DNA from 3 places in the Trichocoleus sp. DQ-A1 genome. Region 2 is predicted to be linked to each of the others. Evidence: predicted binding sites of a transcription regulator. Region 2 holds the regulator's gene; each other region holds the start of a gene.
What was found. The regulator NtcA, encoded in region 2, controls nitrogen genes in cyanobacteria. The targets are predictions, from matches to a motif close to TTTGTANNNNNNNNTACAAA.
Positions count from the first base shown of each region.

Region 1: the regulator NtcA is predicted to act here: its motif matches at 2,938-2,957, upstream of NDI33_RS14055 (fumarate reductase/succinate dehydrogenase flavoprotein subunit).
Region 3: the regulator NtcA is predicted to act here: its motif matches at 3,657-3,676, upstream of NDI33_RS05225 (DUF4278 domain-containing protein).

Region 1 covers NZ_JAMPKE010000012.1:93,312-101,443, reverse strand. The annotation lists gene NDI33_RS14065 (HEAT repeat domain-containing protein) at 1-847, opposite strand, end outside; gene NDI33_RS14060 (ferredoxin family protein) at 858-1,085, opposite strand; gene NDI33_RS14055 (fumarate reductase/succinate dehydrogenase flavoprotein subunit) at 1,119-2,822, opposite strand; gene NDI33_RS14050 (LysR substrate-binding domain-containing protein) at 3,050-5,056, shown strand; gene NDI33_RS14045 (ATP-binding cassette domain-containing protein) at 5,144-5,968, opposite strand; gene NDI33_RS14040 (ABC transporter permease) at 6,019-6,906, opposite strand; gene NDI33_RS14035 (ABC transporter substrate-binding protein) at 6,963-8,132, opposite strand, start outside.
Region 2 covers NZ_JAMPKE010000043.1:33,143-41,274, forward strand. The annotation lists gene NDI33_RS24880 (ankyrin repeat domain-containing protein) at 60-692, opposite strand; gene NDI33_RS24885 (GTP-binding protein) at 1,019-2,425, opposite strand; gene NDI33_RS24890 (DUF3146 family protein) at 2,701-2,964, shown strand; gene NDI33_RS24895 (pre-16S rRNA-processing nuclease YqgF) at 3,021-3,425, opposite strand; gene NDI33_RS24900 (DUF3084 domain-containing protein) at 3,500-5,101, opposite strand; gene ntcA (global nitrogen regulator NtcA) at 5,347-6,018, opposite strand; gene fabI (enoyl-ACP reductase FabI) at 6,398-7,174, shown strand; gene hisB (imidazoleglycerol-phosphate dehydratase HisB) at 7,328-7,972, shown strand.
Region 3 covers NZ_JAMPKE010000003.1:193,623-201,754, reverse strand. The annotation lists gene NDI33_RS05240 (hypothetical protein) at 1-622, opposite strand, end outside; gene NDI33_RS05235 (DNA cytosine methyltransferase) at 627-2,534, opposite strand; gene NDI33_RS05230 (hypothetical protein) at 2,736-3,380, opposite strand; gene NDI33_RS05225 (DUF4278 domain-containing protein) at 3,815-4,240, shown strand; gene acnB (bifunctional aconitate hydratase 2/2-methylisocitrate dehydratase) at 4,689-7,298, shown strand; gene NDI33_RS05215 (Uma2 family endonuclease) at 7,365-8,012, shown strand.

The DNA of each region.
Region 1 (8,132 bases), on a different contig from region 2:
TCTTCAGGATACCGAGTGCGATCGCTGCATCTCGACGCACATCCGAGTATTCATCTGCCAACGCTTTCACTAACGCAGGTAGGGTTTGGTCAGTTGGTGTTTTTTGCAAAGCCTGAAGTGTAAACTTCCGCACCTGCCAATGCTCATCTGCCAAAGCCGTTTCTAAAGCCGGAACTGCCGCAACATCGGCGTGGAGTGCCAACGATTTTGCCGCATTGCGTCGCACTTGCCAATCGGTATCGGTAGTGAGTGCTTGACACAGACTGGGAACCACTTCTGCATCTGCTAAATGTCCTAACGTCAGGGCAGCTGAACGCCGCACATTCTCATCGGGGTCAGACATCAAGGCGATCGCAGGTTGGCAGCGTTCCACTTGATTGAGATAGCGTAGCGTTGTCACTGCCGCTTCCCGTAACTGAGCATTTTCCGACTCAAAGAACGGCAGCACGTAGGGCAAAGACTGAGCATCGTGAATCTTCCGCAACAGAATTAACACATTCAGTTGCATATTTGCGTCATCTCGATGCAGGGCATCTAGCAGCAGCAACAGGTGATCGGGGGAAACTAATTCGCCCAATGCGGATAGCGCTTCTTCCCGAATCTCCTCATCGCTTGAAGCCAGACATTCTACTAAAGCCGGAACTGCCTTGGGGTTGGCTAACTCCCACAGTGCCGTCACTGCAAGCTTTTGCACAGCTATGCTCTCATCTTGCAGGGCTGTAATCAAGGGTTCCAGAGCATCCTCATCGCCCAAATGTTGCAGCATTTTGACGGCAACTAGGCGATCGCTAGCGTCGGGCGATCGCAGCATTTCCAACCCTTGGTTCAATTCAGTATCAGCAGACATCATTATTCCTCTATCGCAACAAAAAGGGAATTTGAACCGTAATCGCGTTGGTGGGACACTCCTTTTCACAAGGCAAGCAAAACCAGCACTCGTCGTATTTCATATAGGCTTTGCCCGTTTCTGGGTTCTTCGCTAACACATCGAGGGGACACACTTCAATGCAAGCGGTACACTTTTCTAAGCATTTCGATTCATCAACGATTACAGGTACGTCAACTCGTTGCGTTGTTAAAGCCATAACTCTCTCTCTAATTGTTAAAAACCAACAAACTTAACGCACCGCCACATCATAAACTTCTCGTTCAATGTCAACGTCCACCACATAAGGCTCAACCGGACGCTTGAACAAAGTCATCTCGCCTGATTCGTCTTTCTTGAGATTGACGTGGCAGAACCATTCTTCATTGTTCTTATCGGGATAATCCACGCGGTAATGGTAGAGTCCCCAACGGCTTTCCCGACGATACAGCGAGGCGCGTGCTGCCATCTCAGCACAATCGCGAATAAAGTGAACCTCCATGCAGCGCATCAGTTCATGGGGGTCGCTTGCACCCATTATTTCTAGGGTTTCGTGATAGCGCACAAAGTTCCTCAGCCCAATTTCCATCTTGTGGTCTACTTTGGGAGGCTGTAGGTAGTCATTGACCAACCGCCGTAATTTGTACTCCACCTGCGTATGCGGCACGCCATTCGGGTTGTTCAACGGGGCATAAATCCGTTGTCTTTCCGCCTCTAAAACGTCAGCATCGGGTTCAAGATGCTCTAACCCTTCGATATAATCCACCGCATTCGTACCTGCCAACCGACCAAAGACAAACGCCCCAATCATGTAGTTGTGGGGAACGCTTGCCATATCTCCGGCTGCATATAACCCCGGAACCGTCGTCTCCGCTTTCTCATTCACCCAGACCCCAGAAGCGCTGTGACCGCTACACAGACCGATTTCCGAGATATTCATCTCTACGCCATTCGTGCGGTAGTTTTCGCCTCTTCCTTCATGGAATCTGCCTCGGCTGGGTCGTTCATTCGCCCATAAAATAGACTCAATTTCTGAAATGGTGTCTTCATCTAAGTGAGTCATCTTCAGTTGAACTGGGCCTTTACCAGAGTTCAACTCCTTCCAGATTTCTAGCATCATCTGACCGCTCCAGTAGTCGCAACTGATAAAGCGGTGTCCTTCAGCATTGGCGGTGTAAGCGCCAAACGGACTGGCGACATAGGCGCACGCCGGACCGTTGTAATCCTTCATCAGAGGGTTAATTTGAAAACACTCAATATTGGTGAGTTCTGCGCCTGCGTGATACGCCATTGAGTAGCCGTCACCCGCATTGGTGGGGTTTTCGTAGGTGCCGTAGAGATAGCCGGAGGCGGGTAAACCTAAGCGTCCGCAGGCTCCCGTACACAACACGACGGCTTTTGCTTGAATCACCACAAAATCGCCGTTTCGCACATCAAACCCGACTGCACCTATGGCGCGTCCGTCTTTAACTAGAACGCGAGTTGCCATCACCCGATTTGTGACTTTGGCTTTGTGGCGCTTAACTTGTCGGGTCAAAATCTGTTTGAGGTCTTTTCCTTCGGGCATCGGGAGGACATATTTCCCCACGCGATGCACTTGCTTTAAGTCATAGTCTCCTTGGGCATCTTTTTGGAATTTAACGCCCCAACTTTCTAGTTCTTGAATGACCTCAAAGCCCAGTTTCCCAGTTTGGTAGACGGCTTTTTGATTGAGGATGCCATCGTTGGAAATCGTAATTTCGCGAACATATTGCTCTGGGGTAGAATTACCAGGAATGACGGCTGTATTGACCCCATCCATACCCATTGCGATCGCTCCACTGCGACGGATATTCGCTTTTTCTAAAATCAGCACTTCTCCGTCAGGATTTGCCTGTTTTGCTTTGATGGCTGCCATCGTTCCCGCAGTACCACCACCGATGACAAGAACATCGGTCTTCATCCATTGAGTATCCACTCTTGACTCCTCTTCAGTTAGCAAAAACTTTTATAACTTTGTACGAATAAATTCACTAAGTCTGCTTTTTTACCTTTTTTTATATTAGAGAAGAGAATTAAAAGTCACAAGCTTTTTTGTAACCAAAAATACCATCTATTCATTCGTGTTTTTTATGATCTTATAAATTAGCTTTATTCATTCATTAAGCTGTAAAATAAAAATTTCAATTTGGGGGGTTAGAGAACGTGGAGGTTTATCAAGTTAAAGTATTTCTGGAGGTAGCTAGGCACCTCAGTTTTACTGAAGCCGCTGATGCTCTAAATCTGACTCAGCCTGCGGTCAGCGCCAAAATAAAATCCTTGGAAACTGAACTAGGAACTGACCTGTTTTATCGTCTTGGTCGTAAGATTCAGCTAACCGAGGTGGGACAGTTTTTATTGGAGGAAGGGCCAAGACTGATTGAGGTTGAAAATCAATTGTTTGCCAAAGTCGAAGAAATCAAAAAAGGCAAATTTGGCAATCTCAAAATCGGCTGCACAGCCGCGATCGCTAATGGATGGCTACCTGAAATTCTCTTCCAGTACCGTCAGCAGTATCCTGGGATTCAGACTCAGTGTGTAGTATTTGACTCGGCTGAATTTCTCTATCGAGCCATTACCAGCAGTCAGATTGATATAGGAATTTCAGATATTAGTTTTGCAGAGTTCTCGGAAATATCAGCAACCCCAATTGCTCCCATTCACTATTCTTTAGTTGTTTCGGCAAATCATCCTGTAGCGAATCAAACCTGGTTGAGTTTGAAAGAGCTGCAAAAAGAGCGATGGGTGATGCTAAATACTGGCTCTCCTAGTCGTTTAGTCTTTGAATCTCGGCTAACTGAATTAGGGATAAACTTTTCGGATTTTGCTCAAGTTGAAACTGTTGATACTCTGAGTTTGATGCGAACCTACATGATGCAGGGGAATTATTTAGGATTTGCGTCTAACTTTGAATTTAAAGCTGAATGTGAATCGGGAATGCTCGTTGCAATTCCCCTGCAAGAATTTGCCTTATCCGGTAATGTTTTCCTAGTGTTACCCAAACGATTAAGCCAATCTGCGATCGCAGACTCATCATCACAAAATCGGCGATCGCGCAACTCCAGCCCGATGCAAAAGTTCGTTGCTCTGGTTGAGAACCGTCAAGAGCAACAGCCAGCCTCTGTTCGTCCTCATGCAACCCCAGTGCGTTTGCGATCGCCTAACCTAATCATTCGTTCCAACTCCCTGCAACATCCTGAGACAATTGATTTAGCGATCGGGATTCAAAACAGCACGATTCCAACAGTAACGGCGGGCTTAGTGATTCAGCGCTTAGGCTTGCTAGAACACTTCTTACCCAAAGAAGGGCGATACAGTTCTACCCAATACCGCATTCACTGGTGCGATTTTTCTACAGGAGCACCCATCATTCAGGGGTTACACTCCGGACAACTAGATATTGGCGTTTTAGGGGATTATCCCTTGTTACTGAGTGCTATCCAGCAAAATAATTCCAGTAGTGAAACTCGACAGACGCGACTAGTGAGCTTTGTTTCGACGAATCCCGATGGTTCCTGTAATGCCGTAATTGTTCCCAATAAGTCCAAACTGCAAAGTATTGAAGACTTGCGAGGAGGCGTGATTGCGGTTCCTTTCAGTTCTTCTGCACATGGGATGGTGATGCGATCGCTCAATTCTGCAAACTTACTTAACGAGGTTAGGCTTGCTTCCCTAGAGAACTCCAACATTACACAGCCCTTTGGTTATTCAATTCAGGCAGATGGGTATGCTCATTTTGCTCCCTTTCACGATATTGCCTATCGTCAAGGCAAGTTTCGTTATTTGCCAGGTGACAATTTGAATGTGTTACCGGCTTTTCATGGTGTAGTGGTGAGTGCAGAGTTAGCAGAACAGTATCCAGAAGTTGTAATCGCTTACCTAAAAGCCTTAAGCGCTGCCCAATATTGGTATACCATTACGCCCTCAGCGCTTTCTCTGATCAGCCAGTGGACAAACCTGGATGCCGAAATCGTCTCCCAAATTCTCAGCAATGTCTATCACCAGAATCAACCTGGGCGTTTTTTCTGCGAGATGATGATTCGTCCCGACTGGATTACTCAACACATTGCCCAACTGCGTCTAGTTCCCGGAAATGAAGGACTAGAGACAATTAACCTCGATCGCTGGATTCAAACCGAATTTCTCCATCAATCTCAGAACTTAAGCAGTTAGTAAAAGGGACAACAAAGGACACGGCAAGCCGCTATCGAAAGCAACACACTTGGGCTGTACGAGCAGTACAAATATGGTTGGCTTTAATCAACCCAACTCCATACTCTTGAGAGTTTCTTCGCGAATCAATTCAAAGACTTGCCGATTGAGATTCACAAAATCCGGTGAAAGCATCGTATCTATATGGCGGGGTCGAGCGAGATTCACCACAACTATTTCTTTGATATGCCCTGGACGAACGCCCATAACCAGAATGCGATCGCTCAAAAAGATGGCTTCTTCAATATCGTGGGTGACAAAAATAACCGTGGATTTCAAATCGCTCCAAATGTTCAGCAGCAACTCCTGCATCATGTGCCGAGTCTGAGCATCCAAGGCTGCAAACGGTTCATCCATCAACAATACTGAGGGTGAATTTACAAGTGCCCGCACAATGCTTGCACGTTGTTGCATTCCTCCTGATAGCTGATGAGGATAAGAATGACGATGCTTATACAAGCCGACTCGGTCTAGGTAATTATTTACCAATTCAGTCCGTTCTACTCTGGAAATACCCTGAATTTTTAAACCAAATTCCACGTTCTCAAAGGTGGTCTTCCAGGGTAGGAGCGAGTATTGCTGAAAGACAAATCCTCGATCGGCTCCCGGTCTTTCAACTGGTTGCTCATCCACTAATACCTGTCCCCTTGTTGGCTTCAGAAAACCAGCAATCAAGTTTAGAATCGTTGACTTGCCGCAGCCCGATGGTCCCAACAAACAGACAAATTCACCAGGATTAATTTTGAAGTTTGTTGATTCTAGAACCAGCAAAGGCCCGTACTGGTCTCGTCGCTTAAAGGCAACGGATAAATCTTTAACTTCAACTGACCCTTTCGCCAAGGCGCTAACCTGCTTTTTTGCTAGGGTTGCCACAGCCTCTAAACCTCCAAAAATAGGCAACTTGAATATTCATTTTCAGGGAACTACACACCCTGCTTTTTCATTACTCGCCAAGGCATCAGCAACTTCGTTAAGAGATCGACAATCAGCGTGCTTATCAAACCCATCAAACCAATCAGCAGCATTCCCATCACGATTGGTGGATAATTCGATGTAACATAAGACTCCCAAGTTAGATAACCCACTCCAAACCGACCCGCCAAAATTTCAGCTGTTACCAAACAAAACCAGGCATTTCCCATACCAATAACCAAACCGCTGGCAATGTTGGGCATCGCTCCTGGCACCACAATATCTTTAAAAATGTGCCACTGTTTAGCTCCCAAACACTGTCCTACTCGCAGCAGCACTATATCCGTACTTTCTACTCCCCGAATTGTACTAATCAAAATTGGGAAGAATGCGCCTAAAAATGTGATGTACACCATTCCTGACTCTGCATTGGGAAACATGAGAATTGCCAGCGGTATCCAGGCGACGGCGGGAATTGGTCTGAGCAACTCCAATGGAATAAAAACTAAATCTTCAATCTGCCGAAACCAGCCAATCAAAATGCCCAAGCTAACGCCCAGAATAGCCGCAATTCCAAATCCCAGCAAAACTCGTTGAAGACTGGCAGTAATATGCACAGCGGCATTGCCAGAAAAGAATTCAACCGTTGCATTCCAAACTTCAACTGGAGAGGGTAAAAAGGTGAAATTGATGAAGAAATTGAACTGAGTGACGCACAAAAGCTGCCAGATTCCAAAGAATAAAACAATGGAAATTGCTCGCTTTAAATTGCGGCTTTTGAGCAGTGCCAGAATTATAAGCGCTAATTTTGACAAGGAGCGCTGCTTCAAAAATTTGCTACTCAGTACACTGTACTTCTCTCCTTTTGTCTTTCGTGCCGATTTTGGAGATACAGCCATTACAAACCTCTCATTTGAATCAATATAGTTCTATCGTTGCGATCGCTCCCCTTCATTCATCGCGCAACCGCTAAATCCTTTGACTGCGTATTTTTAGCATAAAGCTGTTGCAACTCCTGGAAGCTTGCAACCTTTGCTCCAGCTTTACCAGCAAATGCTTGTGCATCTTTTTCTAGTAAGAACGCAGATACCTGGTCGCCATTCCGAACATAGAACGAATTTTGAGCGAATAACTTCCAACCTTTGTCGCGATCGTGTACGAAGGCTACAGCCGCTGTCTTGCCCTCAGACTTGAGCTGTTGCAGCTTTGTCAGCATATTCTTGATTGAGGTAAAACTGAGAACTTTATCTTCTCCTTCTACCCAAATCTGAGCTGCTAGTTTTGGATCTTGAATCGATTCTTGAGTGAGTGCATCATTGCCACGAATCAAATTATCCGCCGACTTAGCCACATCCTGTTCGCTAATGTTGCTCTCTTTGAGCGCTTGTTTCAGGTAACTATCGTCCGTCCAACTTACAACATCATCTGGGTTCACGCTGGCATCTAATTTTCCAATCTGCTTCAACGTCGTTACGCTATTTTTGAGCGCAGTAATTTGGTATGGTTGAATTCTCGGATCGAGCTTTTGAATACCCGATGGACCGAGGAACATATAAAAGATTTCTTTCTCAACCCCTGTCCATTTCTCTAACTTCGCACTAAGGGCTTCTGGTTGTTCCCGGAAACGCTGATTCGCCTCCAACATTGCCCTTAGATAAGCCACCACAATTTCGGGATTTTCTTTCGCAAAGTCCGAGCGCACCACAACTCCATGAAAGGTAGGAGTTGCCGTTTGTGCACCATCGTAAATCTTGCGAGCAAAGCCTCTAAAGGGAAACAACTCACCATAGGGCACAAAATCTGCATGAGCATCGATCTGACGGCTCCTCAGGCTGCTACCACCTACTTCTGGTGATTGACTCACTAACGTCACGTCTTTCTGTGCATCAATGCCTTCATTCTTCAGCGCCCGCAGCAGCATCCCATGCGCCGAGGTTCCGAAGGGAACTGAAATGGTTTTCCCCTTCAAGTCTGCTAGTTTTTTGTAAGGTGTATCGGTGGGGACAACAACCGCATTTCCGGCTCCAATCGGGCTGTAGGCAAGAGATGAGATCAAAACAGTCTTGACGCCATTGCCTTTCTTCTGAAATGTCGTCAGGTTAATTGTTGCCGGAAAGTCCGCCAT
Region 2 (8,132 bases):
TCAGTTAAACGTAGGGTGGGCATCCGTGTCCACCCTTTTCAAATGTTCCTCACGCACCATCATTCCTTAGTACCTGCTTGCTTGAGCAACTCAAGTATTTTGGTGTGTCCTTTATACTTGGCAATATCTAAGGGTGAGTTTCCATTCTTGTCTTGTTCTGTTACATTAGCCCCTTGGTTAATTAAGCTTTTAACCTCATCAATATTGTTTCTAGCTATAGCCAATAAGAGTTTGTCATTTTCATTCTGACTTTGTCCTAAAGACTCTTCCCAGTCTGCCCAAGACTGTTCTAGTTCATGCTTTTCCTCTAGTTCTAATTCTTTTTCAATATCTTTAAGGGTAATAATAAGGCGATTCAGTATAGCTTTTTGCTCTCGATTTAGGAAAATCTCATTGATTTTTTCAATTCGGCTGCAAAATAAGTCTGAAAAACCTCTCTCTTGCAAAACACTTCTGGCTAGCCTGGGGAGAAAGTAACACAAAGCTTCATCCGAAATGAGCGAGTAATCACAGATCATCATTGAGCATTGCTCGTCGCTCATTTCATCTTTTAAAACTTCACCAAAATCTCGCTGAATCGCTAAATATTCACCCTCAATAACTCCCTTTTTTGGAAGAATAGGGATGATCAAAGGCTTTTTGAAGGCTGAGAAAGCTTGGTTAATATCATCTAATAAAGACTTATCTTCCATTCTTTTTGCTATAGAGGTTGGAAAAAAGAGAGTTTACAATTTATTTATAATATCTATATTTTGATTTGCTTTTTAGTACCTTTTCTGGAACTCGCGCAGAGGACATTGTCCTCCGCGCTCCAACTACAACGTCTAGTCAGACAAATACAATTACTATATTATGACTTTAACATGCACAAAACAAGCATTTTATTATAAGTATATTCGAGCTAAATAAAACACATCGATCAGTTGCACTGATCGATGTGTTTATAAATCGAATTAGATGAATTTCAAGTAATAAAAAACAAGCGATCGCTTGTTTTTAAAAAGAGCGATCGCTTGTTTTAATTCACTAACTTTGCACTCAACTCATTCTTAATCCGATTCAAAATTGAGGCTTCATCCAGTGAAGTCAGAATGCGACTTACCACGGCTTTTGGGCCATCGGGACCCCAGGAAGCGCCGTTCGCCAAGTAAGTCTTAGTGACTTGTCCAATCCCGTAAGAAGAAACCCCTGAAACACCTGCCTGAGTCACGGCAACTGATAGATAGGGACCTAAAGACACCCCACCCGTTGCGGGTGCGGAGAGTCCTAAGAGACTTTTCAGGGAACTCAGTCCCAAAGTTGCCAAAAGTTCGCTAGCACTAATTCCGCCCATACTGATGGCAATTTTTTGTAGCAGTCCCACCGCTCCCGGCTGGGTCATGGGGATGCCGTAGAGTTTAGATAAGGTGAGAATCATTGCCACGTCGATGACGGCACCGCTGAGAAGATCGACAACCGTGACCGGGTTGAGGGCGATCGCAACTGCCTTCGTCATCACCCCTTTCCAGATGATCTGATTCGCACTTTCATCGCGAATCTGCATCTTCCTAGCAATCATCTGTTCGTTCACATCATCGGCATACAGCATGGTGTTGAGCGCTACCAAAGCCTTGCCTTCTCGGTGCAAAATTTCCAGAATTTTCAGCTTCAAATCCAGAACTTGGGGCGTTCCCGGTCGTCGCTGCACTGCCCTCGTTCCGTCAGGACGGCGAACCGCCTGCGCCACCAGGGGAGAGGCAGCAACCATTACAATTTCATCCGGTGAGAGCAATTCCCGCACCCGTTCATCCCGAATTTTGCGATAAATCGCCATCCGGTCGGCATCCGGATACTGGTCAATTTTGTTAAATACCAGCAACATCGGTTTACCGACTTCCCGCAATTGCGAGAGCGCCTCGTATTCCACCTTGTTCATGTCGCCCGAAATGACAAACAGCAGCAAGTCTGCTTGTCTGGCAACTTGTCTGGCTAAGGTTTCGCGGGTTTCTCCGTCTACTTCGTCAATTCCAGGGGTGTCAATTAGCTCGATTTGGGAATTGCCCGCACTCGGCAGCGTGACTCGTAGGATATCGCTGACGCTTCCCGTCTCATTCTCCTGAGTCAGTTGCCAGCTGGCACCTTGATGGGTGCGGGTGACGCCATGAAGCGGTCCCGTTTCAAACACGTTCTGACCTAATAAGGCGTTCAGTACTGAAGATTTACCCCGTCCCACCATCCCAAAGGCGGCAATCTGGACGACTGAGCGATCTAGCTTCTCCAGCATCGTTGCCAAATCATTAATCTCGGATTCCAGTCCCGTCCGCTCTTGAGGAGTGAGATCCAGGTTATCTACCAAGTCTCGCAGAGCATTTTGCGCCTTTTTGTAATTCAGTTCTGCTTGGATGTCATCAAAGCTCAAAATGGCGTTATCTAGTTCCCGATCCAAATCTGTCGCGTCCGGGGTTTGTGAAGGGAACTGGCTGGCATTTGGGGTTCGGTCAGACGATAAACGACTCAAAATTGCACCTTTTTTGCTCAGATGTTACTCTTCTTTCATCCTAGTCAATACCGATCTAGTCTGGCACTTTCCATATCCAGAGGGATATTTTTACTCGGTTCGTGCCAGCTCAGTATCAGCTGTGAGAATGATGTTATCTCGAAGGCGATCGCAATAAGTTTAGTATTGTTGCTGAATGAAGGTATTTGATCGGCACAGCGATTGTGAGTTCTAAGCGTTTACCTCAAACTACTGCCCACGTCCGAATTACCCATCTTTCCTGGCAACGGGGCTTTCTAGCAGGGGAAGTCACGGCGGCAGAATATGAATGGCAGTTCCAGTGGTGTTTCCGACAGGGTCAATTGTCGGTGACACCTTCTTTGGGACGCGCTTTAATTCAGGAACCTCTGGGTCGATTTTTAGAACAGAAAGATTACCAGCTAGAGCCTGGAGGGGACTATGCGTTTACGATCCGGGCGGAACTTTAAAAGTTTTGAGTTTTGAGTTCAGTTTAAATTAAGAAAGTTAAGAATGACAGAGTTTCCTAGTTCCTCGTCTCTCGTTGCTTCATGTATCTTTCGATGAGGAGGATGGCAACAATGTCATCGATTGGTCGGGGTAGACTCCGCATCCCTTGGGGAATCAGGCGTCCTAAACCTTGGGGAGGGTACATTTGCCAATAGCGATCGCGTGCTTCCAATGTACTGTAGCGCTCATCTACCAGGACAATTGGCACCGACGTTGGAAATTGCTGAAGTTTCTTTTTCCAACTTTTGGAAGTGGTTTGATCGCCCATCACCAGAGTATCAATTGGGTACTCTTCACATAAGTCAAGGATCGTTGCGATCGCTGCTTCTGCTGGTACAACCTGGTGGTAATGCAGAGAATTGTCTTTCCCCACTACGGCTAAACCACACTTATCGCGCCCTGGATCGAACCCTAAAATCATCTGAATTGGCTAATCGCTAATTTACAAATGGTTAATTGCCATTAGTCATCATCTCATCACTAATGACTAATAAATTACATCCTGACCACAACTTCTCCGTCTTCAACCGCCTCCAAATTTAATTTCATGGGTCCGGCAATATAGGCGTCCTCAGCCACGACCGCTTTCAGAGAAATCGGCTTATTGTGCTTTTTCAACTGCTCGATAAACCGAATCAAGCTAACAATTCGATTATCGCCAACCTGAACTGTATCGCCCAAAATCCCCGCGCGAGTAGCTCGGAACTGGGATGCTCCAAGCAGCAGGTCAATCCGCTGCCGAATTTGTTGGTCGGTCATGTTTGAAGGATCGGCAGATGTCGTTGCTACGACTTCACCAGTGCGGAATACAACTTGATTGGGTGCGGCGTCTGCAAAGACTTGTACCTGCTTTTCTCCCTGGACATAGTTACCAGCCGAAAAAACTCGGACTACATAGTTTCGACCATCCTGAATCTGGTTGATCAGTTGCTCTACTTGTGCCTCTGTAATTTGCACGACCCGTTCGTTCGCCACCTTGTTGAGACCGGGTTGGGTCGCTTTAATCGCTGTCCGATTCGCTTCCCGTAACAGCTGCTCAATGACCTGTCGGGCTGCGGCTGGCTCGACAATACGAAAAACGCCAGCCGCCAGAACCTGACCGCGCAGCAGTGCCAGACTACCCTGACGCAAAGTTTGATAAGACTGGTAATACTGTTCTAAGGTTGCCACTTCCTGCTCTAGGGAAGCTTGTTGTTTTTCGAGTTCTTTAAGGCGATTTTCTCGCTGGGCAATCACCTCATCTCGTTGAGAAATTTTGTTGTCAAGTAGAGATAAGGCTTTGTCTCGCTGGGCAATTTGCTCATCGCGATCGCTCAGGCTCTTCCGAAAGGCAGCAAGTTTCTCATCAAGTTCGACAAGGGCTTGATCCCGCTTGAGAATTTGCTCATCGCGTTGGCTAATTGCTCGGTCTTGCTGGGCAATTTTTTGGTCGCGCTGAGTCACTTTCGCTTTGAATTCAGTAATTTCAGCTCTGACTTGATTTCGCTGCTGGAGCAATTCTTGGCGTTCTGCTTGAAGTTGTTGGATTTCCGAACGTAGCGTCTTCGCTTGCCCAGAGACAGAGGTCAGCTGTTTTTGGGTTTGCTGAAAGCTGCTGGCGACCCGACTCAGTTCGCTTTGAGTTTGATTTAGTTGCGCCTCCGTCTGGCCTTGTTTAGCCAGCGCAGCTGCCAAAGATCGATTAATCGCATCTAAGCGCTGCTGAGCGACAGATTGCTGGGTGCGAGCTTGAGCGAGTTCCTTTTCGACTTGCTCTTTTTGGGCGGCGGTTTTAGCAAGTTCGCTTTCGGTTTTCCGTTTCTGCTCGTTCGCTTTAGCAATATCCTTACTTGCTGTCTTGAGTTTTTTCTGCACTTCTTGAAGTCTAAAAACTCCAATCCGCAATTGTTCGCTGGTCGCGAAGATGATTGTTAGTGTTGAGGCAGAAATCGTTAGCCCCGTCAGAATCGTTACCAAAACAGCTGTTTTGCGGGGACGCAGATTGAACAACGACAGGCGTGCTTTTCCCACGCGCGTGCCAATGCGATCGCCTACCGTTGCGATGACGCTTCCCAACACTAAAATAGACAAAATTAGGAAGAGCGCACTGTCGGTCATTGTCTGCTACAGTCATTCCAGTTACAGCCTATCGCATTGCAGGCTAGAGAAAGGGTTAACAGGAATTAAAGATCGAAGGTGAAATCGGAAAGGTTAAAGGTTGGAAGGTTGAAAACTATCCGCTTAAAACCTGAGACCTTTTAACTCAACCCCGACTAAATGTTAAAACTTGATAACCTGCTGAGCTACCATACCGTTTTAACCGACAACCTAACCGACAACCTGACCAGAGCCTCTAGCTGTTTTCAAGTAAACTGCTGACTCAGTGTAACTGGGTTGTGTACCGTAATTTTTTTCTTGTGGATAGAAATCATTTTTTCCTCCCGCAAATCTCCCAGTAAGCGGGTGACTGTTACCCTAGTGGAGCCAATTGCTTCAGCGATCGCTTGGTGAGAAAGCTTCAGATCGATCGTAATTCCATTGGCGGTAGGAACGCCAAAATCACGGCACAGAATCAACAGAAAACTCACCAAGCGCGATCCCATATCTCGGTGAGCTAATGTCTCAATCATCATTTCTGTTTGCAAAATGCGCGAAGAAAGCCCCCGCAGCATCAACATCGATAGCTCTGGATTATCCTTGAGCGATTGCTCTACCTGATCGATCGGTGCCGAAAGCAGCTCCACTGGCGTAAATGCTACAGCGTGATAAAACCGATCCGAACGATGCCCTGTAATTAAGGACAGTACTCCAAAAACGCTGTTTTCTCGCAGCAGCGCCACGGTAATTTCTTCCCCAGCTTCATACACGCGAGACAGCTTTACTGCACCTTTGAGCAAAAAGTATACCCGTTCAGCCGGGTCTCCTGGGAAAAAGATCGTCTTGCCCCGCTCAAAAGTTTCCACCACGGGTGGAAACGCCCCACCTCCCAGTTGACGGAACACAGCTGCTAGCGGTCTATCTTGCGTCACTGCCACTTCCTTTTTCCTAAATGCTGCCCTACAGACTTCTGCAACTTTCTGTCGGAGGAACTTTAACCATAGCAAAACAACTATGAGAGTTTTCTGACATTAGACACAGATAAACTGACTTCCAAGCGGTTTTTGTGCTATTTGATACAAAATTTTAAAGTAGTTTCCCCGGCTACCTTCTTTAGTTCTCTCCCTGCTCAAGGCAAGTAAGATTATGACGGAAAATGTTGATATCTTGACAGTATCTGCGCTATCGGGTGGGATGCATGGTGAGTAAGGAGGCACGCTCCTTACCCGTACTAGACAGCCTTGCTCCGGGCGATCGCGATCTTGAATACTCCCCTAAATCGGATATCCTCTAATATTGCCTTCAAAATCGACATTTATGCTAGATTTAACCGGAAAAAACGCCCTTGTCACCGGCATTGCCAACAATCGATCGATCGCCTGGGGGATTGCTCAGCAACTGCACCAAGCGGGTGCGAATCTAGGAGTAACTTACCTGCCAGACGACCGAGGCCGCTTTGAAAAAAAAGTGGCAGAGTTGGTAGAACCCCTCAACCCCAGCTTATTTTTACCCTGCGATGTCCAGAATGAGACCCAAATTCAGTCTACATTTGACGCCATCCGCGATAAGTGGGGCAAGCTAGACATCGTGATCCATTGTCTTGCTTTTGCGAACAAGGAAGATTTATCAGGTGATTTTAGTACCACTACTCGTGCTGGCTTCACCCAAGCTCTAGAAATTAGTACCTATTCGCTGGTACAACTTGCTGGGTCAGCAAAACCACTGATGACAGAAGGTGGCAGCATTGTCACGCTGACTTATCTAGGCGGCGTTAAGGTGATCCCCAACTACAACGTGATGGGAATTGCCAAGTCTGGACTGGAAATGAGTGTCCGTTACCTGGCATCTGAATTAGGACCGCAGAATATTCGCGTGAATGCAATTTCGGCGGGTCCCATCCGTACTTTGGCATCGTCGGCGGTAGGTGGCATTCTGGATATGATCCATCACGTTGAGGAAGTGGCACCGCTGCGACGCACTGTAACTCAGAAAGAAGTGGGAAATGCGGCTGCTTTCTTGTGTAGCGATTTGGCAAGTGGCATTACAGGTCAGGTGCTGTATGTCGATGCGGGATACGAGATTATGGGGATGTAAAAAGAATCAAACATTAAAAATTAAAAATTAAAAAGCAAAGATTCTGCTAATTTTTAATTTTTAATTTTGCATTTTTAAGGCTTTCGCGTCTCCCAAATGCTCAGTAACGTAGGATAATAAACTTAACTTTATTTTCTTGAGTGAGCATCTGCGATGCAGGCACGCGATCGCCAATTTACACCTTCTCCAAGCATTGAACAGCTTTTGTCTCCTCGCATGGCAAGGGTTCCCCGCAAGACGGGCGAAACGGATGTTATCGTCACCGTCAAATTAGACGGGAATGGCACTTGCAATGCAAAAACTGGCATTCCGTTTTTAGACCATATGCTGCATCAAATCGCCTCTCACAGCCTGATTGATTTGGATGTAGCCGCGACGGGAGACTTGGAAATTGATGACCACCATACCAATGAAGATGTGGGAATTACCCTAGGAATGGCGTTGCATCAAGCACTGGGCGATCGCAAAGGAATTGTCCGATTTGGGAATTTCCTCGCCCCTCTCGATGAAGCGTTGGTTCAGGTAGCGTTAGATTTTTCCGGACGCCCCCACCTCAGCTATGGCTTGGAGATTCCGACTCAGCGAGTCGGGACTTATGACACTCAGCTAGTGCGGGAATTTTTTGTGGCGTTGGTCAATCACAGCCAGATGACGCTGCACATTCGCCAACTCGATGGAATTAATTCGCACCACATTATTGAAGCGACGTTCAAAGCGTTTGCGCGATCGCTCCGCATGGCAATCGAAGTCGATCCCCGTCGTGGCGGTACGATCCCCAGTTCTAAAGGTGTGTTATAGGTTTCTTTGCAGATACACCCCGATCAAGGCAATGAGAGTTGGGGAAATCTTCACCCAGCTCTCGTTTCATTAGACCTCCTGCATGAATGGTCAAGTAGTGTGCCAGTTCATAATCGAGATTGCACAATAAGGGAGTAGATCAGCATCAAGACACTGGGAG
Region 3 (8,132 bases), on a different contig from region 2:
GCTGCGAGAGTAAGTAATGCAGAGCTGCTTCGGGATTTATTTCGTTAGTCTCAATTCCTTCAACAATACTGAGCCATTCTTGACGAGCGCCTCTGAGATTAGCTTTATAAACGGGTGAGTAAGGATAATTTTCTGCTAAACTGCGCGTCATCATAAATCCATCTGCGTTCAGCCTAAGCAGCTCGTATTTACGTAGCACTGGGATTATATACTGCCTATCCAAGGATCGCATTGATATTCCATCACGCCATGAAAAATCTCTTGTACCTGCACTACCTTTATGCAGCCTTATGCTTTGCATTGGCTCCACCGCTTTTACACATAACTGTAGAACTGTCAAACCTACCAGCGCTCTTCCAACTTCACTGGTTACTGATTCTACAAGTTTATGTAGAATCCCTATATGAGTTTGACTGAGTTGTGATAAGTTAAGAGCAGCTAAATTGTCTCTACAGAGAATAATTTGCTTCTCTAGATAACCCTGAGAGAGTTCTAGCGCTATTTTTTGATATTTCAGCTTGGCTGTCTGGCTCATACCTCCTTCTAAGAAAACTTGTGTTGTACCATCAGGTAGCACTAGCTCACTCTTGTCAATGAATACCCGCAGATGTAGTTCACTCATTGCCTTATTTCAAGTTCTTGCGGAGTTGTACACTTCTGGGCGTCAGTGTTGGAAACGCATAGGGAATTAAATATTCTCCTTTAGGGATTTGAGGATTGGTGTTGTAGTTCCTAACTTCATACCCCATGCTGCGTAAAGATTCTAGGTAAGAAAACACATCATCTTTATTAACTCCCCATTGGCAAGCTAGTCCTTGAGCTGGTAATTGAGTTGCCACTCCTATTCCTCTAACAATGCATTGAACAACACGCCAAAACGGCTCAATATTTAAACTACTATTAAAAGTAATAACTCCAGTAATTCGGGCGGCGTATTGGTAATACCCAGAAAGTTGAACTAAATCAGCCATGCCTGTTAGTTCAATAAGTTTCTCTTCAAACGCTTTCCATAAAGCTGTAAATATACCTTTATCTAAATTTTTAGCGCATAGTTTAACCTTCCCCGTATTTAAAATCCAATCTTGGTTATCCCAAGCTGGATATATTTCAATTACATATTGATTGTCATCTTTATTTTTTTGATTGTTTGATGCTGTAATTATCCAGGAAGAAGGATCTAGATGATATTGCAGATTAATTCTTATGCTGTTAGGGGCTTCTTCTTCATCCCAAGAAAAATCTGTTGATAAAAAGCGCACAGCTTGCTCATCCTTTATATAGTTTTTTGGGGATGTGGAGGTAATTTGTCCAGCAATATGTAAGTTAGCGAGCGCCACTTTAGCCTTTTGAGCGTATATGTCGGTTAGCTGACGCTTGCGCTGTCTGAATCCCAGTTGTTTAGTTTGTAGTAAGTAGTGCATGGGAAAAGGTAAATTAATACCCATGACTTGATCTAAGATACTGAGAGCTAAAATCCGTCCAAGCTGTGGCGGGACAGAATTTCCAATCTGTTCAATACAAACTTGACGATTACCAACAATTTCATAATCGTCAGGAATCGTTTGTAGCCGCTTCAGCTCTTCAAGTGTGAATCTACGGTTTTTCCAGCTAAAGGGGCCAGTGTATTGTCCTCCTTGCGCTTTAATAGTCCGTACCGGCATCTGAGGATCAGCTTTATAGAGAAAATCTGAGAACTTTGATCGCCAGCTAAACACTGGGTTTGGATGCCCCATTTCCTCTGTATAAAAGCTGTAATTTAGACCAGGTGGTATATTTGTAAGAAGGTGTCCGTATCGCCCTCCAATACCTAAGTCTACATCCGTTTTATTAGCGCCTTCAACTGCCTCTCCTGCTGAGTAGAAAGGTTCTTGATTGGGAGAATCTGGGCCATGAGTTGGATAGGGAAATAAATAATTACCTTCACGAATTCCAACAATAAACAAACGCTCTCGATGTTGCGGAACACCATAATCAGCTGCATCAAGAACGCGAAAATGAATTATATAGCCTGCTTCCTTAAAAGCATTTTGGATTTCTTTCCAAGCTTCTCCTTTTTGCGCTCCAGTGATTCCATAGACGTTTTCATACAGGAATCCTTTTGGCTGAAGCATCTTTAATAAACGGACATATTCTTGAAAAAGAGTGCCGCGAGAATCGCTCGTTCCGGCGACGCCAGATGCTCGACGACCTGCTGCTGAGAAGGTTTGACACGGTGGTCCGCCGATGATGAAATCTACTTTTAGATCGGGGCTAGGAATAAATTCTTTAATATCAGTGCAAATTGGTTTGGAATTTTCTAGCCATTTCCCTGACCTCGAGTTCTTTTCTAATGTCTGTACATATTTGGCTTCAAGCTCAACCATCTCAACAATATCAAACCCGGCGTCATGAAAGGCAATATCTAGGCCACCACCACCAGAGAACAAGCTCAAGGTTCTGATGGGAGAAACTCCTCGTTGAGTGAACCATTTATGAAGAGATTTGCCAAATTGATCGGGCCAAGCTGGGCAACGGCTGACGCCGAGCGATCGCAAGATTTCCTTAAACCAAACAACCTTGTCTGGCTCAATACCAGGTAGATTCAAAGGGAGAGACAGCTGTTGCATGTGCTGGCAAATGTGTATCTATCGAACTGCATACCTATTTTCATCACGGATTGAGTTGAAACGTCAATCTACCAGTGGCGAGGCGATCGCTTCTATTTCCTGCGTGACTTGCCAGCTGCATAAGTCTCATCAGTCAGGACAATGGCAGGTATTCGTTGTATAGCATCTTTGACGACTTCCTCTCTTCTTGCCGTTTCTGTCGTAACAGTCTCCATCGTCCCGACATTCTAATTTTTCCTCACAAATGGTATCGCGGGGAAAAACTCCAACATCTTTGACAGAAACTTCCGCTGTAAAAGTGCCTTGTTCAATTATTCTTTCTCCTTCTTTAATTTCATACTCAAACTTATTTTCGCCTTCTAAAACTGCAAAAGTACGAGTTTGATGGCTATTTCCCAAACTCAAATCAACGCCTTGAGAATATTGCCCTTCACTGTAACCTCTGCTCGTGTAGGGATAAGGATTACTCTTCATGCCCTGAGTCACGTTTCGGATTGTCACTTTCCTTTTAGGTGCGGGTGGAGTTGATTTGGAAACAAACTGAGCTTTTCTAGTGCCCGGATTCATCACAGTTCCCGGACATTGTCCGACATATTCAACTCGCTTAAATTGAATTTCATTGACATCGAAATTATTGCCGTTACTTACCAGGAACTCCGCCCCGTTTGCATTTGCCCGATTCACAAAAACCACAACCAGCACGAAAGCCGCAATGATTAGAATGGCGGTTCTTTTGATTAAAATTTGTAACGCAGAAAAGCTTTTGGGTTTCATAATTTTTCTTGGCACCACTAAAATCGAGTTGTTTATCCTTCTGAGGAGGTAGACGAAGTTTAATACTTCCGATAGAGGGTTCTTGACTAATTTTAGTGTCGTTGATGAACCATTGATTGTTTCCCGATTTGTACAGCTACTTTTCGCTTCTCCCGGCAACTAAATCAGGTAAAGCAATAGGCATCAGCAGCCAGTAGAGTCTAGTTGGACGATTTCCTAGCGATCGCTCAAAAGATTTTCTTAAAATCTCTTAAAAATTGACACTTTAAAAGGAAAAATGTAAAAATAGATACAGAAATAAATTAGCTAGTTCACCACTGACTGAGTATTCATAGCCGTCAGTGGCTCTGGGGAATAAAAGTAGAGCGCGATCGCGAAGCAGCGTGCCTTGCTTAGTCACAAATACTCAGGAAACTCAATCGGAGGCGAAACTTATGAAACTCTCTTATCGCGGCGTCAGCTACGAAAAAACTTCACCCACGCTGGAAGTAACCGAAAGCGAGATTGTGGGTAAGTATCGGGGACAGACTTACAACGTTGCATATCCCAGACATATTGCAGTTCCCGATGCGATTGTTAACTTGAACTATCGGGGAGTCCCCTACTTTATCGGCAAAACCGGCACGACTAGGGATGCTCTAGAGAGGCAAATCTCATGCGAAGGGATCGCACCTCTAGGCGATCGGAAATTGCCAACCGATACAACTCGTCGAAAAGTGTTGGATAACGCGGCTAAAAGTCACTTAGCGAATATCCACCGCAGCCTGGAACATCGGATACAGGTTGCTAAAGCCAAAGGTGATGAAAATCTAATTCGTCTTCTAGAAGCAGAGTCGAAGCAACTGACATTGTGCCTCTAGGAGTTTCCAGAATATCTGGCTGTGCTTGCGGTTGAGTCAGCAATTACTGCTGACTCAACCGTAAAGAGTGAAGGAGCGCACTCCTCCCCCTTTAGGTGTAAAATCTTATCTAAGCACGAAATCTTCAAAGCTGAAGACGACGGATTCCTGGTTTATAAAGCTACGTGGGCGATAGAGAGCGATCGCCCTTTTTTTATGGGAATGTATCCTGCCAGATCAACCGTTACGGGTAAGGGTAGTTGCAGCGAATCCTACAAATTTTATTCCATTTTTTCACAATAATTAATAAAGGTGATCTGCGACTTAAGTAGTAGCGCCATACCTTGTGTTGACTTCTAACTATCGAGGGCAAAAGCGTGTGAATCGCATCCTTCCGATTGAGAACACAAAAGCGATGCGATAAAAGCGCTACCGCCCCCAAATTTTGCTGAGATTAGGAGACTTGAAAATGCTTGAATCTTATCGTCAACACGTCGCTGAGAGGGCGGCACTCGGAATTCCACCACTGCCGTTGGATGCCCAGCAGACTTCTCAATTGTGCGACTTGTTGAAAAATCCTCCAGCGGGTGAAGAAGAGACGTTGTTGGAATTGCTGCGCGATCGCATTCCTCCAGGCGTCGATCTAGCTGCTTACGTGAAAGCTGGCTTTCTCACCGCTGTCGCCAAAGGCGAAACCATTAGCCCTCTAGTGACTCCCATCTATGCAGTAGAACTGCTGGGAACAATGGTAGGCGGCTACAACGTGCAATCGTTGATAGATTTACTCAAATCTGACGATGAATTGGCATCAGCCGCCGCAACAGCTTTAAGCAAAATCATGCTGGTGTATGATGCCTTCCACGATGTCTTGGAATTGTCCGAGACGAATTCCTATGCCAAGCAAGTCATTGACGCTTGGGCGGCGGCGGAGTGGTTTACCAGTCGTCCCACCTTGCCAGAAGCGATTACCGTCACCGTCTTCAAGGTGCCCGGAGAGACGAACACCGACGATTTATCTCCCGCAACCCATGCCACAACCCGCCCGGATATTCCCTTGCACGCCTTGGCAATGCTGGAATCTCGGCAACCGGGAAGTTTGGAAACGATTGTCGAGTTGAAGAAAAAAGGGCATCCCGTAGCGTATGTAGGGGATGTCGTCGGAACGGGTTCTTCCCGGAAATCTGCGATTAACTCCGTTTTGTGGCACATCGGGCACGATATACCCTTCGTACCTAATAAACGGGCAGGGGGATATATATTAGGGAATGCGATCGCGCCGATTTTCTTCAACACCGCCGAAGATGCCGGTGCATTACCCATCCAGTGCGATGTCACCCAGATGGAAACCGGCATGGTAATCACCATTCATCCCTACAAAGGTGAAATTACCAACGAATCTGGCGAAGTGATATCCACCTTCAGCCTCAAACCCGATACCATCACCGACGAAGTACGCGCAGGCGGACGAATTCCCCTCCTGATTGGACGCACCCTCACCGATAAAACCAGAATTGCCCTCGGATTAGTAGAACCCAGCCCAATCTTCATCCGTCCTCGACCGCCCATCGATACCGGCAAGGGATTTACTCTAGCGCAGAAGATGGTCGGGAAAGCTTGCGGACTCAATGGTGTGCGTCCCGGCACTTCCTGCGAACCGCTGATGACAACGGTTGGTTCTCAGGATACCACTGGCCCTATGACCCGCGACGAGTTGAAAGAACTCGCCTGTCTCGGCTTCAGTGCAGATTTGGTGATGCAGAGTTTCTGCCACACCGCCGCTTATCCGAAGCCCGTTGACATCAAAACCCACCACGAACTGCCCGATTTCTTTGCCTCTCGCAGTGGCGTCGCCTTACGTCCTGGCGATGGCATTATCCATTCTTGGCTAAACCGGATGTTGCTACCCGATACCGTAGGAACGGGCGGCGACTCCCACACCCGCTTCCCCTTGGGAATTTCCTTCCCCGCCGGTTCCGGCTTAGTTGCTTTTGCAGCAGCTTTGGGCGTGATGCCTTTGGATATGCCAGAATCCGTTTTAGTGCGGTTCAAAGGCGAGTTGCAACCCGGTGTGACGCTTCGGGATATTGTGAACGCGATTCCCTACGTAGCAATTCAAAAAGGTTTGCTAACAGCAGAGAAGCAGAATAAGAAAAACATCTTCTCCGGGCGAATCATGGAAATTGAAGGCTTGCCAAATTTAAAAGTTGAGCAAGCTTTTGAACTTACCGACGCCAGTGCCGAACGTTCTTGTGCAGGCTGCACAATTAAGTTAAGTATCGAGACAGTTTCTGAATATCTGCGTTCCAACGTAGCGCTGATGAAAAATATGGTAGCGCGGGGTTATCAAGATGCCCGTACCATCATGCGCCGCGTTGCAAAAATGGAAGAATGGTTGGCAAATCCCGTATTAATGGAAGCCGATTCAGATGCAGAATATGCGGAAATTATCGAGATTGACTTGAACGAAATCAAGGAACCAATCGTCGCCGCACCCAATGACCCAGATAATGTTAAGTTGCTGTCCGAGGTTCAGAATGACCCCGTACAAGAAGTATTCGTCGGTTCTTGTATGACGAATATTGGTCATTATCGCGCCACTGCGAAAGTGTTGGAAGGCGAAGCAGCAGTTAAAACTCGCCTCTGGATTTGTCCCCCAACCCGAATGGATGAACACCAACTCAAGGAAGAAGGTGTTTATAGCGTATTTGATGCCGCAGGTGCGCGTACAGAAATGCCGGGATGTAGTCTCTGCATGGGAAATCAGGCGCGTGTGGATGACGGTACAACCGTATTTTCAACTTCCACTCGCAACTTCAATAATCGCATGGGCAAAGATGCGCGAGTTTATCTCGGTTCGGCTGAATTAGCTGCTGTTTGTGCGATGTTAGGACGCATTCCCACAGTGCAAGAATACATGGACATTGTGGCGAAGAAAATTCATCCTTTTGCAGGTGATTTGTATCGCTATCTCAACTTCGACCAAATCGCTAATTTTGAGGATGAAGGTCGCGTAGTTTCCTTGGAAGATATGCCCAAGATTGAGGATATTTTGGGTATTCCCTCTGGTGCGTTGCGCTAGTCGATAATTAAAGTAGGGTGGGCATTCCCCACCTTACTTTCCTAATATTGAAGATGAGGCTTAAAGATGCTATTGGAATTAAAGCGATTTAATATCCCGCCTGGTCATAAAGTTTTTCTAGAAGATATAACCTGGCAAGAATTTGAAACCATTTTAGAAGAGTTAGGCGAACATCGTGCGTCAAGAGTAGCTTATGACAATGGAATATTAGAAATCATGACACCCTTGTCAGAGCATGAAACCAATAAACTGTTTATCAGCAACTTTATTGAAATTATTCTAGAAGAACTAGATATTGATTTTTATCCTCTTGGTTCTACTACTTTTAAAAACCGGGATATGCTGAAAGGGATAGAACCCGATAACTGTTTTTATATTCAAAATGAAGCAGCAGTACGAGGAAAAGAAAAATTAGACTTATCCATCGACCCACCTCCAGATTTAGCCTTAGAGATAGATATAACTTCTCGCACTCATCCGAGTATTTATGAAGCATTAGGAGTGCCTGAGCTTTGGCGATTTGAAAAAGGGAAGTTACAAATTAATATAATACGAGACGGTAAGTATATCGAGTCAGATTTTAGTCTGATTTTTCCTAATTTACCGCTTATTGAGGTGATTCCTCAGTATTTGAGGCAGGTAAAAGCTATTGGTAGGAATAAGACAATGAGAGCTTTTAGAACTTGGATACGAGAACAAATTACAGTATCGTAAAATTTCAGGTTTTACTTTAATTAAATACTTGACTTTTTCAAAAATTAAATTCCCAGAATTTCGTTAAAATGAATGCCTCAAATTTAATAGATTTTGGCTATCTTTACTAGGGCAGGACGG